3 regions of the Peribacillus sp. NPDC096540 genome follow, and region 2 is predicted to be linked to each of the others. Evidence: riboswitches for the same ligand, from Rfam matches in the RefSeq annotation. Region 2 holds a riboswitch; each other region holds the start of a gene.
The links. A riboswitch is a leader RNA that binds a small molecule or an ion and turns the genes downstream of it on or off. The one in region 2 is predicted to bind thiamine pyrophosphate.
Positions count from the first base shown of each region.

Region 1: linked by a shared signal. The riboswitch ahead of tenA (thiaminase II) and the one ahead of thiC (phosphomethylpyrimidine synthase ThiC) in region 2 are both predicted to bind thiamine pyrophosphate.
Region 3: linked by a shared signal. The riboswitch ahead of ACQKMR_RS07855 (ABC transporter substrate-binding protein) and the one ahead of thiC (phosphomethylpyrimidine synthase ThiC) in region 2 are both predicted to bind thiamine pyrophosphate.

Region 1 is NZ_JBNNTG010000002.1:199,338-204,875, forward strand. Features, by position in the region: gene ACQKMR_RS03025 (MFS transporter) at 1-601, shown strand, start outside; gene thiE (thiamine phosphate synthase) at 642-1,274, opposite strand; gene thiM (hydroxyethylthiazole kinase) at 1,255-2,070, opposite strand; gene thiD (bifunctional hydroxymethylpyrimidine kinase/phosphomethylpyrimidine kinase) at 2,067-2,873, opposite strand; gene thiW (energy coupling factor transporter S component ThiW) at 2,842-3,363, opposite strand; gene tenA (thiaminase II) at 3,379-4,068, opposite strand; TPP riboswitch at 4,187-4,276, opposite strand; TPP riboswitch at 4,352-4,456, opposite strand; SAM riboswitch class I at 4,605-4,709, shown strand; gene ACQKMR_RS03055 (Fur-regulated basic protein FbpA) at 4,887-5,075, shown strand; gene ACQKMR_RS03060 (Spo0E family sporulation regulatory protein-aspartic acid phosphatase) at 5,349-5,538, shown strand, end outside.
Region 2 is NZ_JBNNTG010000049.1:5,030-10,567, forward strand. Features, by position in the region: gene thiC (phosphomethylpyrimidine synthase ThiC) at 386-2,167, opposite strand; TPP riboswitch at 2,301-2,417, opposite strand; gene ACQKMR_RS25545 (HAD family hydrolase) at 2,567-3,355, opposite strand; gene ACQKMR_RS25550 (histidine phosphatase family protein) at 3,537-4,070, opposite strand; gene ACQKMR_RS25555 (PdaC/SigV domain-containing protein) at 4,173-5,069, shown strand; gene ACQKMR_RS25560 (hypothetical protein) at 5,458-5,538, opposite strand, start outside.
Region 3 is NZ_JBNNTG010000005.1:223,254-228,791, forward strand. Features, by position in the region: gene ACQKMR_RS07840 (amidohydrolase) at 1-59, shown strand, start outside; gene rarD (EamA family transporter RarD) at 139-1,068, shown strand; gene ACQKMR_RS07850 (protein-glutamine gamma-glutamyltransferase) at 1,226-2,047, opposite strand; TPP riboswitch at 2,265-2,374, shown strand; gene ACQKMR_RS07855 (ABC transporter substrate-binding protein) at 2,519-3,514, shown strand; gene ACQKMR_RS07860 (thiamine-binding protein) at 3,526-3,810, shown strand; gene ACQKMR_RS07865 (ABC transporter permease) at 3,807-4,589, shown strand; gene ACQKMR_RS07870 (ABC transporter ATP-binding protein) at 4,573-5,316, shown strand; gene ACQKMR_RS07875 (TatD family hydrolase) at 5,335-5,538, shown strand, end outside.

The DNA of each region.
Region 1 (5,538 bases), on a different contig from region 2:
CGTACTCAATAATATGAAAAGCGTTTGGAAAAAGGAATATTCACGTCAGACCTTCGTGTTGTGGATTCTATGGTTTTGCGTGGTCTTTTCTTATTATGGAATGTTTTTATGGCTGCCAAGTGTAATGGTCTTGAAAGGCTTCAGTATGATTCAAAGCTTTGAATATGTCTTGATTATGACGCTAGCTCAGCTTCCAGGATACTTTTCGGCTGCGTGGTTGATTGAGAAGATGGGACGTAAATTCGTTTTGATCACATACTTAATTGGAACGGCTGTTAGTGCATTTTTCTTTGGTTCAGCAGAAGGGTTAGCACTCTTAATCATATCCGGGATGTTCCTTTCATTCTTCAATTTAGGTGCATGGGGTGCGCTCTATGCGTATACACCAGAACAGTATCCAACGGTAGTTCGAGGTACAGGTACTGGTTTAGCTGCTGGAATTGGTCGGATTGGCGGGGTCTTGGGACCATTGCTTGTCGGTTATTTAGTTGCTGCGGGTACACCAATTTCAACAATCTTTACTATATTTACAATTGCTATTTTAGTGGGGGCAGTTGCCGTAGCTTTTGGAAAAGAAACAAAGAATACTGTTTTGACATAACACAAAAGAGGGGGACTAAATTTAGTCCTCCTCTTTTATATTACTTGAAGTTTTTTATTTTGTTTAAAAGGAATTCAGCGGCACTCTGTGGACTATTCGCATTCATGATTGCGGAAACTACCGCTGTACCAGTTACTCCACTTTCTGAAAGAGATGAGATATTTTCGGCGGTAATACCTCCGATAGCTACAGCAGGAATCGATATACTGCGGCAAATTTTCTCAAGTTCTCCATTTGCCATTAATGTTGCATCTTGCTTTGTTTTCGTAGGGAAAATAGAACCAACACCGATATAGTCAGCTCCATTTTGTTCGGCTTCGATAGCTTCTTCTAGAGTTGAAACTGATACACCGATAATCATATTGTCAGGTACTAGTTGTTTGATGACAGGAAGTGGAAGGTCATCCTGTCCGATATGAACTCCGTCTGCTCCAACAGCAAGTGCTATATCTACCCGGTCATTAATGATCAACGGAATAGATAGTTCGTTTAGTAACTGTTTTAATGCAGAAGCTTTTTTGTAAAAGGAGAGGGAGGAATTGTTTTTCTCTCTAAGTTGAACGATCGAGACTCCTCCAGAAACCGCCTCTGCTATGATTTTGGTCAAATCTTCTATTGCTATGGACTCTTCTGTAACTAAATATAGGCTTAAATCAATTTGAGACTTCTTCATACAATTTCACCTCATTTATCCAAATTTCCTTATCCATTCTTGATATCGCATCGATTAATCGCACACGAAACGTTCCAGTGCCTTCATCTTTTTGAAGTTTTGCAGCAGCAAGTTCCCCGGAAATGCTCATCGTTGAGATCCCGGCAACTGCCGCAGCATAGAAATTGTCTGTGACTCCGGAAAAAGTTCCGATAAGAGCAGTAGCCATGCAGCCAGTACCTGTAACATTCGTTAATAGAGGGTTCCCATTATCGATAACGGACGTATGTTTACCATCGCTAACAGCGTCTTTTGCTCCACTGACTACGACGACACAATTCAATTTATTAGCCGCACATGCTGCCAACTCAGCATTGCTAATCGCAAGTTCACCTGAATCCACTCCACGTGTAACGATATCCCCACCCAATAACCGATGGATTTCACTCGCATTTCCGCGGATGATTTGGAAGGTAACTTTCTTCAGGAGCTCTGCCACTTGTTCTGTACGATAGGAAGTGGCACCAACTCCCACTGGGTCCAAAATAACTGGGATATTCAGGGAATTCGCCGTCTTACCGGCAATCTCCATTGCTTCCAATGCTTTTTCATCAATCGTACCGAAGTTTAGGACCAGAGCATCAGCTAATTTGACCATATCCTCGACTTCTCTTGGACTAGATGTCATTACAGGTGAACCACCGATGGCAAGAGTGGCATTGGCACAGTCATTGACCGTAACAAAGTTAGTGATTTGGTGAACGAGCGGTTTACTTTCTCTTACCTGAAAGAATAAGTCTGATACGGAAACATTCATATTAAATCACTCCTTTCTTCTTTTGAAAATGAATAAAAATGATGGACGGGTCCGTGCCCCTTACCGAGTGAAAAGCTATTTCGTATGGCTTCAGAAATATATGTCTTGGCTTGTTCAATGGACTGTCCTAAAGGAAGTCCGTTTGCCAGATTGGATGTAATGGCGGATGACAGAGTACAGCCTGTCCCATGGGTGTTTTTTGTATGAATGCGTTCTCCTTTAATCCAGAAAAAGTCGGTTCCGTCATAAAAAAGATCATTTGGATTCCCTGCTGAATGGCCTCCTTTAAGTAAAACCGCTTTTGCGCCAAGTGCTTTAATTGATATACAAGCCTCGTAAAAATCTTGCTTCGTTCGAATCGACAAGCTAGTAAGGACTTCGGCTTCGGGTACATTCGGAGTTACAAGTGTTGCAAGCGGAAGCAATTCTGTTTTTAAGGCAGAGATAGCTCTTTCATCGAGCAAATGATGGCCGCTTTTGGAAATCATCACAGGATCAAGGATAACGATGGCGGGTAAGAAGGTTTTAAGAGACGCAGCGACTGTTTCAACTATATCTTTTGATCCAAGCATACCTATTTTTACTGCATCGACGTGTATATCTTCAAAGATAGCTGCAATTTGATCCGTGATAATAGCTGTATCGATAGCCTGTACTGAACGGACCTCCATTGTATTTTGTGCCGTTACAGCTGTTATGACAGACATACCAAAAACCCCATGTGCAGAAAATGTTTTTAAATCGGCTTGTATTCCCGCACCGCCCCCAGAGTCAGAGCCTGCGATGGTTAGAGCTGTTTTCATAAAAAAACCCCTTTATATAATGATTTTTCAAAAGTGTTTTTAATAATATGAATGCTAGAGTAGCACCCACAAACGAACTAAGTAGAAAAGCCGGTAAAAAACCGAAAAGAGCTGCTTTTTCCCCTAAAAATAGTACAGCGAGTGGGTAACAGGCAAGAGATCCTAGAATACCGGTCCCAAAAACTTCTCCTAAGCAAGCGAATTCCATGCTTTTCGTTCTGCGATAGAGAACGGCAGCCAAAAGGGCTCCAATCATGCTGCCAGGAAAGGCAAATATAGAACCGGTACCTACCATGTTTCTAATGATGGAAATTAAAAAAGCCTGTGTTACCGCATATGCTGGCCCCAATAAAACGGCTGTCATGACATTTGCCAGATGCTGAATAGGAAAGATTTTTGCAAATCCGGCCGGGATGAAAATAAATGAACTGGTTAGAGTCGTAATAGCCGCGATCATTGCAGTCAGCGTCATTTTCTTGATTGGATTCATCATCATGCCAACACCCTACAGTGGCCAATCATGCTCATTTTGAACCATATCCCAGAATAAATATTCATAACGGGAAGTCACCAAAAAATGCTTCTCTAATCTAAGAAGTTCTTTTTCAGGCATTCCTTCAGATAACTCTTCTAGCAATGCAATCAGCCACTTGTGAGCTTCACCAAATTCAGGAGATGAATATGATCTAATCCAATCAGCATAGCGATTGTTTTCCAATGCTTCACCATTTTGTTCTTTTAATAGCAAACCGATCTCATAATAATCCCAAGCGCATGGAAGGAGGCAGGCGATTAGGTCGGCCAAAGTCCCATGCTGAGCTGCATTTAGCATGTAACCCGTATAGGCTAGGGTGGTCGGAGTAGGTTCTGTATTTTCCAATTCCATTGAGCTGATTCCGAATTCCAAAGCATAATTCCGATGGATATCCATTTCTACTTGAAGGGTTTCATTCAAAATACTTGCAAACTTAGCCATTATTTCGAGATTATGAGCTTTGATGACTCCTAAAGCAAAGAGTTTGGAATAATCCATAAGGTAGATATAGTCCTGCTTTAGGTAATAGGCAAATTTCTTTTCTGAAAGCGTCCCATCTCCAATAGCCTGAACAAAGGGATGTGTATGGTTCCTTTTCCAGATTCCTTTTGCACGTTCATGAAGTCTATCACTGAAGGTTTCTAATTTGGTATTCTCCATGGTTCATCCTCCTTGAAATTTAAAATTTACTAAAATTGTAAAGTGTGCATACACTATCTGATCAATAAAAAAACCGCTCTCTGAAGGAAAGCGGCTGTTACCGAGGAAGAAGCAAATTCCTTCTTACAGCCTGCTTCCCTCCGCTGGTACGACCAGATCAGGTGCAAAGGGTTTAATTCTCAGCAAAAGAGCTCCCCTAGCAGTCTAAGTATTCATTTTTTCATCTAAAAAAAAACCGCTCCTGAAAAACGGAACGGGTAGATGGATAAAGTCATGTGTTTAAAGACGATATCGTCCACTTTCCTCCGCCGGTATGATCCAGTTCAGGTTCAAAGGGTCCGGAACAAATTCCATCTCAGTCTAAAAAAAGACTCCCCTAGTGGTGTTAATGTATGTAATTACTGACATCATATCAGAAAGCCAGGAAATTGCAACCCGAATTTGAATGGGGCACCTATCAAAAGAAGGGGGAACCGGGTAATTGACTTTTGAAGAATATTGGGATAAAATCATTTCTACATCTTTTATATATTGAATTCTTATCCAGAGAGGTGGAGGGACTTGGCCCAAAGAAACCTCGGCAGCAGACCCATTTTGGGAACTGTGCCACATCCAACAAGCATACGCTTGGAAGATAAGAAGAGCCGAACGGACTACTGTAAGCCTCTTCTTGAATTAGAAGTGGCTTTTATTTTTGTGAAATAACGTTTAGTGACATAATAGAAAAGGTAAATATAAATTGGTGGAAATGAAATCTATTACTGCAATTTAGCTCATATTAAATTGAGCTCATGAAGACAAGGGAAGGAGCCATTTACATGGCAGAATTATTTAAGAGAATTGAACAAAGGAAGGCATTGTTGATTGAAGAGTTATTGGCGAATGGAGTTTATAAAACCTCTGATGAAAGACATCTATATGATGTTCCATTAAAAGTGCTTGAAGATGAATATAAGATTGTAATTAATAGACCTAATATCGAGTCTCCTTCAGAGTGGATGACATAGTAAGAGTTCTTAGAATACTTTACTATCTTAAAATATTAATTAATCTGATCAATATTATTAAAGCATTCGCAGGGTATATGAGTGAATGCTTTTTTATTTTTGTCTAGAATCAATATGTCACAAAAAAGACACAAACAGGAAGTGAAATAGGCTTTTTGTCACATTTACCTTGTGTAATAACATATTTTAATTCCCATATATGGTTGATTTTAACTACTAATTTCATTATCATAAAAGGTGTAAGAAAATTGAATAAATAGGAAGTGACTATAGATGCCCCCACAGATAACCGTAGAAAGAATAGAAGAAAAGAGACGGGAAATGATTAAATTGGCAGCAGATTATGGTTTTACAAGCCTTCTAACTGTTCAAGCAAGTCAAGAATTGGATTCGCTGTTAAATGCTATAACAAATAAAAGAAAATCAGAATATTTTTCGTTTAAGAAAGTTCATAGTGATTATT
Region 2 (5,538 bases):
TATGGGAATTTCGGAATTTCCCCAAGTCTGATTCGGCGATTACAAAAAATAAGGAAAAAGGAAAAAAGATGGTTAGTCCCTCTTCCCCTTCATACTTATAAAACTGAATAATCCTAATGAACATTAAAGTAAGCTCTTATCTATTTTTCTTCTTGAATTCTCAGAATCCAAAGTCATTCAAACAAGAAATCTCTACCATTGCAGACTCTCAATTAAGTGGCATTTTGTGCATTCTTGTATATAATCATTTTTTACAAATTCATGATTACAATTTTCCCGAAAAATACTCAGCTCTTTTTTTAGCAGATTCAGCTGATTTTCCAACTGTTTCATTTCAACTTTAATCTGGATTACTCGATTCATCGAATTCTCCCTTTCGTCCAAATTATTGATAGATTTTTCCGTCTGTGTTTCTAAATTCATTCGCTTTTTCTTTCAAGCCTTCATCAATTACAGACTCAAAACCAAGCCCTTTTTCTTTCGCTAAATCACGAATATCTTGTGAGATTCTCATGCTGCAGAATTTAGGACCGCACATTGAACAAAAGTGAGCTGTTTTGGCACCCTCAGCCGGTAGAGTTTCGTCGTGATATTCAACGGCTCTTTCAGGATCCAGAGATAGATTAAACTGATCTCTCCAACGAAATTCGAATCTAGCTTTTGAAAGGGCATCATCTCGTTTTTGAGCATTAGGATGGCCTTTTGCTAAGTCAGCAGCATGTGCTGCAATTTTATACGTAATAACCCCTACTCGAACATCCTCTTTATTTGGAAGTCCAAGGTGCTCTTTCGGTGTTACATAACATAGCATTGCAGTTCCAAACCAGCCAATCATGGCAGCCCCAATCGCAGAAGTAATATGATCGTAGCCAGGAGCTATATCAGTTGTCAGGGGTCCCAGTGTATAGAACGGTGCTTCTTGACAAACTTCCATTTGCTTATCCATATTTTCTTTAATCAAATGCATTGGAACGTGACCGGGTCCCTCAACCATAACTTGTACATCATGTTTCCAAGCAATCTTTGTTAGTTCACCCAGTGTTTCCAATTCCGCAAATTGTGCCTCATCGTTTGCATCAGCAATAGATCCAGGACGAAGTCCATCCCCTAATGAGAAAGATACATCATATGTTTTCATGATTTCACAGATTTCTTCAAAATGAGTATAGAGGAAGCTTTCTTCATGGTGAGCCAGACACCATTGAGCCATGATAGAACCCCCACGGGAAACTATTCCTGTCATCCGCTTTGCTGTTAATGGGATATAACGCAGAAGAACGCCTGCATGTATGGTAAAGTAGTCAACACCTTGTTCAGCCTGCTCAATTAAAGTATCCCGAAAAACTTCCCAGGTTAAATTTTCAGCAACTCCATCTACTTTTTCAAGTGCTTGATAAATCGGTACCGTTCCAACTGGTACAGGAGAATTTCTAATAATCCATTCACGGGTTGTGTGTATATTCTTCCCTGTAGAAAGATCCATGATGTTATCGGCTCCCCAGCGTGTGGCCCAAGTCATTTTTTCTACTTCGTTTTCGATGGATGAGCTAACAGCAGAATTACCAATATTCGCATTTATTTTCACATGAAAATTACGGCCGATTATCATTGGTTCACTTTCAGGGTGGTTAATATTAGCCGGTATAATGGCCCGACCGCTAGCTACTTCATCTCGTACAAACTCAGCTGAAACACTTTCTCTAATTGATATAAACTCCATTTCTGGGGTAATGATACCTTTACGAGCATAATGAAGTTGGGTTATGTTCCTCTCTGTTTTTGCACGCAAGGGTTTGCGTTTCAATCCCGGAAAAACTTCTGCTTTGGAATGAGAATCAACTTTTTTATAACCATTATCTTCGGGTTTTATTTCACGACCCACATACTCTTCAACGTCCTCCCGGTCAAGAACCCAGTTGCGTCTAATAGGGTCAAGACCTTTACGAATATCAATAGAATACTCAGAATCTGTATAGAAACCGCTAGTATCATAAACGCGTAGAGGTAAATTTTCCTCTTCACCAAATGCTCCTGTTGTTGGACTCAGTTGAATTTCACGCATTGGAACTTTTATATCCGGTCTAGACCCCTCTACATAAACTTTTTTACTTCCTGCAAAATTGGACATAATTGAAACGTTCATGTCATTTACTGAATTACTCATGATTTCATTTCTCCTTTTTAAGTTAGTTTAAAAAGGACAAAATCCAATCCATTTTCGCACGAAAAAGCCAGGTCTCATATTTAAGACCTGGCTAAAGTTAGTATGACTACAGATATGACCAAATTAAATGTCATTGAATAGTAGATTCTAACTTCCCCACGCTGGTATGAACCAGATCAGGTCCTGAGGGTTAAGAAGCTTTAACGCGCTTCTCTCTCAGCCCAACTTTTATTGGACACCCCTAGTCTGAATAGTATTAATTATTACAAGGTAACTATATACCATCCATTTTAACTTGTAAATAATTTCAAAGACCTATTATTTTCATGCCATGTTTTGAATTAAATAAAATCCCCTCCAAGTTAAGTTTTTTGAACTTACTACCTGAAGGGGATATATCCGTTATTTTTTCAGACTCTCAAGGATAGGAAAAAGCTCCTCTAAATGCGTGATTTCATAATTAGGGATGACTTCATTCCGTTCCTTATCATGACGGTTTATCCAAACCGATTTAATGCCCGTACGTGATGCACCAAGGATATCCGTCATTAAATTATCGCCGACCATTAATACTTCATCCTTATCAAGCTCCATGATTTCTAATGCATGCTCAAAAATAGAAGCATCCGGTTTCCCACGTCCAAACGCGCCGGAAATAACGATTTGATCGAAATAAGGAACTAATTCAGGCGTGATTTCAAGCTTAGTATTTTGAAGCTCAGGCGAACCATTCGTCAGTAATAACAATTTGTATTTCCCTTTTAACTCATCTAACACACGGAATGATTCTTCATAAATAAATGGTTTTTTCCGTCTCTCAGCAGGGAAACGTTCTGCTAGCTCAAGACCAAATGCCGGGTCATCAATTCCTAATGCCTTCAAGCCTCTTGTCCAGGCCTCTTTCCGATAAGCCGGTACAATCTCGGCCATCTTACGGAATTCATTATGATCATCTCGAAAATCCCCCCAAAGTCCTTCAAAAGGGTTAATACCGATCATTTGCGTAAATTCATATGTATCATAAGAAGAATAAAGCTCACGTGCTTCTTTCCGTACCGCTTCCTCAAACTCATCCACATTCAAACCATATTTCTCCTTAGCCACTTCGCAAGTCGCTATAAAAGCCTCTTTCACACTCTTCTGATCCCAAAGTAACGTATCATCTAAATCAAAAAAAACTGCCTTTACCAAAATGCTCCCCCTCTTTTCCTACCATTGAATTCGAAAAAATTACACTATTACAATAATAAACCACAACCATTAGAAAAAGAATAATTATCGGTAAAATGCCTTCATCTTTCTTTGAAAGATCAAAATGCTTACCCTATTTACTCATAAAAACTAAAAAAGTTGACATGCGTGTTTTTCCTTATTATCTTTCGAACACATATAACTTTCCATTACTAGCAATCTTAAACTTTGGACCTGTGAATCCCCGTCGGATCAGCTCTTTTCTCATATATACCATGAGAGCAGCATGACTCACAATCAAAACATCCTGCTCTCCTTTTACGAGAAGCCCATCCAATACTTTATTGATCCGTTTCTTAGCAATCTTAATCTCCGCTCTCGTCTGCTTGTTAACCACCGAGCAGCAGCGAATCCAAATGGCCCAAAGTATGAATGGCAGTTTAACCTTCCCGTTAAGTGGTGGAGATGGTATTTCCCGAAGTCCCTCCATCTGATTAACCTCACCAGGATAGATATGCTTAGCCGTCTTCACCGCTCTCGACATATCGCTGCAATAACATCTCTTCCATTCCTCATCGTCCAATAAAGTTGTCCCATAAATAATATCTGCTGCATCATAATCCTTAAACCATTGATTCATATCATCTGCCGTCATATATTTTCCGGTTGGGAATTCATGTGCCACCTTAAAGTGTCGTACTAAACCAATTTTCATTTTTTTCTCCTCTTTAACTTTTGAATTATAAAATTAACTTTCTATTTGATCCACCAACTTATATAATAGGTAATGTAAAAATTATACAAAGGTGGTAATTGAATGCTATCCAAGAATTTCACTAAGATTTTCCTTGCTGTCGCATTAACTTTTACATGCATCTCTTTTTTACTGATAAAAATCGACTCCGTCTCCGCAGCCACTACAGAAAACGCAACGGTGAACACGAAGAATTCCCCTTTATCTGTTAGAAGTGGTCCCGGCACCAGCTATAAAAAAGTAGGATCGTTGGAGAAAGGGAAAGCCGTAACCGTTTATTCAAAAACAAAATCCGGCTGGTCGGAAATTCGGTACAATGGAAAAAAAGCCTATGTATCTACTAAATATTTAAAATTCAGCAATGTGAAGATAACCAAGAAAAAATATAAAAATATTAGTGACTTGTCGTATCCGCAAGTATCAGGACTTAAAAGTAAAGCAGCTCAGGATAAAATTAATCAGGTGTTAACTAAGCATGCCAAGGATGCCTATTCCTCTTATCTGCAAGCAAAAAAGGATAGGGAAAAAGATAAAAATGAGGAATGGTGCAAAGAATCCCCATACTCTTGCCAGTATAGTTACAGTATTTCGTATAAAGTGAAATTCAACCAGGATGAAAAGCTAAGCATTCTCATTGACGATTACTCCTATAGCGGTGGAGCTCATGGAATGGGATACACAACATCCTATAATTTTAAAGTGTCCTCCGGTAAACAGGTGAAAATCAGTGAAATCCTCACATCCAAAGTGAAATATACGAAGGTGCAGAAATATGCTTTTGACTACATGAGGAAAAGAGATAGTTATTATGTTAAAAAGCAGAGCGATGTTCCCGTCAATAAGGATTCACAGTTCTATTATACAAATGGGGGGATCTATCTCGTATTCCAAGAATATGAAGTGGCTCCTTATGCATTTGGCCGCCCTGCAGTAAAAATCCCAAGTAAGGTTTATAAATAATTTCGTCGCACAGGGGCTGACCCCTGTGCTTTTTTATTACCTTTCATTCAATATATCTAACAAATGATGAAAAATATAGAACCATATTTCACAGTCTGATGCGATTTCATGCATACTTACCACCGTATTCAAAAAAGTGATTTTTTAATAATAGATATTTGATGGGAATATGTTTTTAACCAATGTCGAACTTCCTTTTATCTGATGTAAACATAATGTGAAGAAGTTCTTAGTTAAAGGACGAGAATAAGGAGTGTATAGGGTTTACCTGATATGGATAGGGGACCGAATACGAAGAAAAGAAGACTTGTTATGCTAACCAAAACAGTTTTAATATGATCCAAGAATAATGAAAATAGAGAAGGCTTTTTACCTTCTCTATTTTTTTTCACTTCAAAAATTGGAGCTCCGTAATCGTACATATTTTTCTGAATTTATATTTACCACTCATATCACTGAATTGGTAATT
Region 3 (5,538 bases), on a different contig from region 2:
TGAAAGTGGAAGCGGTCATGACGGTCATTGACGACCGAATAATGTATGATAAAAAATAACAGTTGCAAAACATGGAATAGATAAGCAAAATATTAATAGGATTTCGATAAAGGAATGAAATTAGAAAGAAGGCAGGTTATGAAAGTAAATGAACAAAAAGAAGGGGCGATATATGCCGCCCTTTCTTATTTAATGTGGGGAGTTGTACCAATTTACTGGAAGTTCCTTCAGGGAGTTGGTGCAATAGAGATTTTAGCTCAGCGGGTGTTATGGTCTTTCGTCTTCATGCTTGTTTTATTGATGTTTATGAAAAAATGGCATGCATTTCTGGATTATGTCAAAAACATAATGAGAAACCCAAAATTATTCGCCGCATTGCTTACGGCATCACTGCTTGTTACAGCTAATTGGGGAGTGTTCATTTGGGCTGTTAATTCAGGCCGAATTCTCGACACGAGCCTCGGCTATTATATCAATCCGCTAGTCAGTGTTTTATTGGGAGTAATAGTCTTAAAGGAAAAATTGAGCGGGGCACAGATTGTGTCGTTCCTGCTCGCCGGAATCGGTGTATTGATACTTGGTATTCATTTCGGTACGATCCCATGGGTCTCTCTAGCCTTAGCCATGACATTTGGGTTATATGGTCTAGCAAAAAAAATGATCAAGGCCGAATCAGCAATCGGGCTGACACTCGAAACGATGATGATAACCCCTCTTGCTCTGGGTTACTTGATATATTTGATGTACCAAACCGAATCACAATTTTTAACCTCAGGGAGCACAAGCTTGCTGTTAATTGGCGGTGGTGTTGTCACAGCCCTACCACTATTATATTTTGCAAAAGGGGCAGAAAAGATACCGTTATCGATGCTTGGCATTTTTCAGTATATTGCTCCAACCTTAACCTTGTTAATCGGGGTATTCGTCTATCATGAAAGTTTTACAAAAGCACATCTTTTAGCCTTTTTATTCATTTGGTCTGCCTTAGTGGTTTATACGCTTTCCATTACAAAATGGGGTAAGGCAGGGGCCCGTAGGTTTAAAGAAAAAAGAAATTTTGGTGCATAAATAGAAAAAAACGCTTGGGGAAATCCATCTCCCAAGCGTTTTTTTTATAGTGATACTCATCAGTGAAGGTCGAGTTTCAAAAGCTATTAAATGGAGATTCAAAATCTATATCTTCAATATGAAAATTCTATTTTTCTTTAAAGAGAAACTGTTAATGCTACGAAAGATAAGTTATCGAGCCTATTTCAGAAACAATCATATTCGATAGGCACTCAGATACGGGGTTATTACGGAGGGTATTTTGCTTGAATTGTTTATAGTGGGAACTATTTATTCGTATAATATGCTGTGTTAGGAACGCTGATATGCTGGCATTCCCTTTTCTATTGCTATTTAATTCATTGATGATTCCTTGTTGATCTGTAATCCCAATCCCATGGCCATAAAAGAGGTTTTCTTCAAGGAATATCGCATTTTCCCCTTGCCATTCTGGAGTGGCAGGGTCGTAATCTGGGTTTTTGAAGTAAACACAGTCGCCTGGTACATAATCTGTCCCTTCATGTATTCTAATAATCAGATTCTGCGGATAGTGCCAGTCATAAAGAGTAAGGCCTGAAAAAAGACGGTCAAAATTCTTAGGACCAGCCGAATCTAAAATAGCTTTTAAAAAAACAATGACTATCGCTGTCGCGCATTCGAAAGCGTAAAGACTTCCGTTTATGAAAATATCTTCAAGTGCTACATGAGGGGGTACCCTTTGCTTAAGTTCGAAGGCCCCATCTTTTGTAAGTCGCCAATATTGTTCATTGCATACAGAATCCTCGAGTGATGTAAATTCAGGATTACTCTTATCTAACGAAACGGCAGCTTGAATGACTTGCAGCCTCATCTCTAGATCAAATTTAAGATCTTCCATTGTCTTATATACAAAAATATTAGGATATCTCCACATTAAATGGAGAATTTCTAATGCTTTTTCAGATAATATACCTGGTTGGATTTGACTGACATCTAACCATTTTTGATTAATTTTTATCATAATCATATCCACCTCTTGGTCACAAAATTAAATGATTAATACAAGTAGGTCAAGAACTAGCTACAGTGTAATAATTATTATATGAGTTGTTGAACAATACTGATCAAATTAATTCCTATTACTGAGGATGATCAGAATGGCCAATCGTTAGAAGAAGCAAATTAGTATTCCCTTTTCTGTATGAATTGATATAATGAGAGAGAAAAGTTCATATGTGCAAGAAATGTAGGGGGGCCGGTATTGCTGGCTGAGATTGTGTCCTTTAGATGCTGACTCTTTGAACCTGATCTGGATGATGCCAGCGGAGGGAACATATTATGACTGACTTTCTGTTTTGTATGTTAACGTCCGAATTCATCCTCGGGCGTTTTTTTGTTTTTTTTATCTGTTATTTGGATGTGGCCTGGCGCCCAATATAGTTTCGGCATATGGATCTTATATAAAGTGTAGGAGGAAAAAATAGTGAAAATAGTGAATAAATTTTTACCACTGTTAACTTTGTTCTTCCTTTTAGCTGGATGTGGCACTACTGAAAAGGAAGAATCAGCTAAAAATGAAGACAATAAAGAATTAAAAAAGGTTTCGGTTGTACTCGATTGGACACCTAATACAAACCATACAGGATTGTATGTAGCGAAGGAAAAAGGGTATTTTAAAGAACAAGGCCTGGATGTAGAAATTATCATGCCAGGTGAAGCGGGAGCTGATAAGCTTGTGGCTTCAGGGAAATCAGAATTTGGCGTGAGCTACCAGGAGGGCATTACACAGGCCCGCGTGCAAGGTGTGCCGATTGTTTCGCTAGCTGCTGTCATCCAGCATAATACCTCTGGATTCGCTTCTCCTGTGGCTAAAAATATTAAAACACCTAAGGATTTTGAAGGGAAAACGTATGGTGGCTGGGGGTCTCCAGTTGAAAAGGCCATCATCGAATCTCTCATGAAAAAAGAAAATGCGGATGTAAATAAAGTGGAAATAGTAAATACAGGCGACTCGGATTTTTTCACTTCAGTGAAAAGAGATATTGATTTCGCTTGGATTTATTATGGGTGGACAGGCGTTGAGGCTGAATTGCGAAATGAAAAGGTGAATATGGTTTACTTAACCGATTACTCAGATAAGCTCGATTACTATACACCTGTTTTGACCACAAATGAAAAGATGATTAAAGAGGATCCCGATACGGTTAAAGCATTCGTTGAGGCAGCTTCGAAAGGGTACCAGTTCGCTATTAAGAATCCGGATGATGCAGCAGACATTTTAATCAAGGCTGCACCAGATCTAGATACAAAGCTAGTAAAGAAAAGCCAGAAGTGGCTTGCATCTAAGTATCAGGATGATGCTCCGCGATGGGGTGAACAAAAGCTTGAAATTTGGAAGAATTATAGTGAGTGGATGACTGAAAATAATCTTCTTGAAGGTGATTTCGATCCGGAGAAAGCATTTACCAATGAATTTTTACCAAAATAGGAGGAACTACAATGGCAAACTCATTAATTAGTATACAAATTATTCCTAAAGGGGAAAATGTCATCCCTTTAGTCGATGAAGCGATTAAAATCATAGATGAATCAGGTGTCAAGTACGAGGTGCACCCTCTTGAAACAACAATGGAAGGTGAGCTTTCGGAGCTTCTGGCGGTTATAGAAAAAATGAATGTGAGAATGATTGAAATAGGTTCGCCGAACGTCATATCCCAAGTGAAAATATTGTATCAGCCTAGCGGGATCACGATGGATACGTTAACGGAGAAATATCGGCCATGAGCGGAAGAAAGATTTGGAAGAAGGGGGCTCCCTTCTTTCTTTTATTATTGTTGCTAATAGTATGGGAGTTAGCAACAGGCTTATTAAAGGTTGAAAAATGGCTACTCCCTGCTCCATCTGCCATTTTTATCGAAGGAATAGAGTCGTTTCACAGCCTTTTTGGACACCTTATATCAACTACTAACCTTGCATTATCGGGTTTTTTTATTGGAAGCTGTATTGGCTTAGTAATTGCGGCTCTCTTACACCTTTTTCCTGGTGTGAAAGATGCTGTTTATCCGCTTCTCATACTATCACAAAATATTCCTATCATCGTTTTGGCACCGCTTCTAGTGATTTGGTTTGGCTTTGGTATGCTGCCTAAGTTGATAGTGATTTCTCTCGTATGTTTTTTTCCGCTTGCTGTTGCTTCATTGGACGGTTTTCGCCAGACTCCATATGAACTTAAGCATTATTTCAAGATGATGGGAGCGGGGAAAATGCAACTTTTTTGGAAGCTGGAACTTCCTCACTCGATTCCGTTCATTTTCTCTGGCCTGAAAATTTCGGCCACATACAGTGTAATGGGCGCGGTTATTTCGGAATGGCTTGGGGCTAAATCGGGGATAGGTGTTTACATGACGCTCGCATCCTCTTCATTTAGGACAGATCGGGTGTTTGTTGCCATTTTTATCATTATGGGACTGAGCCTTCTCTTTTTTGGAATCATTACCTTACTTGAAAAATACTTTGTTTCATGGAAGAGAAAGGAGGGTGAAAAGGATGAAGCTGCAAATTAAAGATGTCTCTATTTCTTTCGATGGTAAACAGAATATTTTAGAGAATATAAATTTCCATGTGGATGATGGAGAGTTTGTAACAATCCTTGGGCCATCTGGTAGCGGTAAAAGTACATTGTTCCACTTAATCGGGGGCATTTTGAAGCCGCATCAAGGCATCATTTCACTGGACAGTAAAAAAATAAATGGCTTAAAGGGTCATATCAGTTATATGCCTCAGCAGCCATCCCTTTTACCTTGGAGAACGGTATTAGAAAATGTTTTGCTTGGAAGCGAGCTTGCGGGTGTTAAAGACAAAGAGATGGCAAAGGCTCTATTGATGAAAGCCGGATTAGAAGAGTACGAGAAAGCATATCCGCACGAATTATCTGGCGGCATGAAGCAAAGAGCTGCGTTTATTCGAAGTATATTAAGCCCACAGGAATTGATGTGCCTTGACGAACCTTTTTCTGCCTTGGATGAACTGACAAGATTGCAAATGCAAAAATGGCTGATGTCTGTTTGGGAAGAAAATCGGAGGTCGGTGCTTTTTGTTACGCATAGCATTGATGAAGCGGTATTTCTTTCCGATAGAATATATGTGTTATCAGCAAAACCAGCAACTGTCATCAAAGAAATTGTAGTTCCATTTCCAAGGCCAAGAAGTGAGGAACAGCTTCTTAGTGATGAATTTTTCAAATTGAAGAGAGAATTATATGCCGCACTAAAGCCAACTTTTACTACTTAATTCAGGAGGGGATATAAAATGAAAATCATCGACAGCCATATCCATTTGGATAAGTATGATGAAAGTAAGCAGATGCAGATTCTCTCTGATATGGAAAAGGAACATGTGGAATCCTTGCTAACTGTTTCCATGAATTTGACCTCTTCCATAAAAAATTATCAGCTTTCCATCAAAGATTCACGTATTAAGCCTGCCTTTGGTTTTCATCCTGAGCAGTCCCTC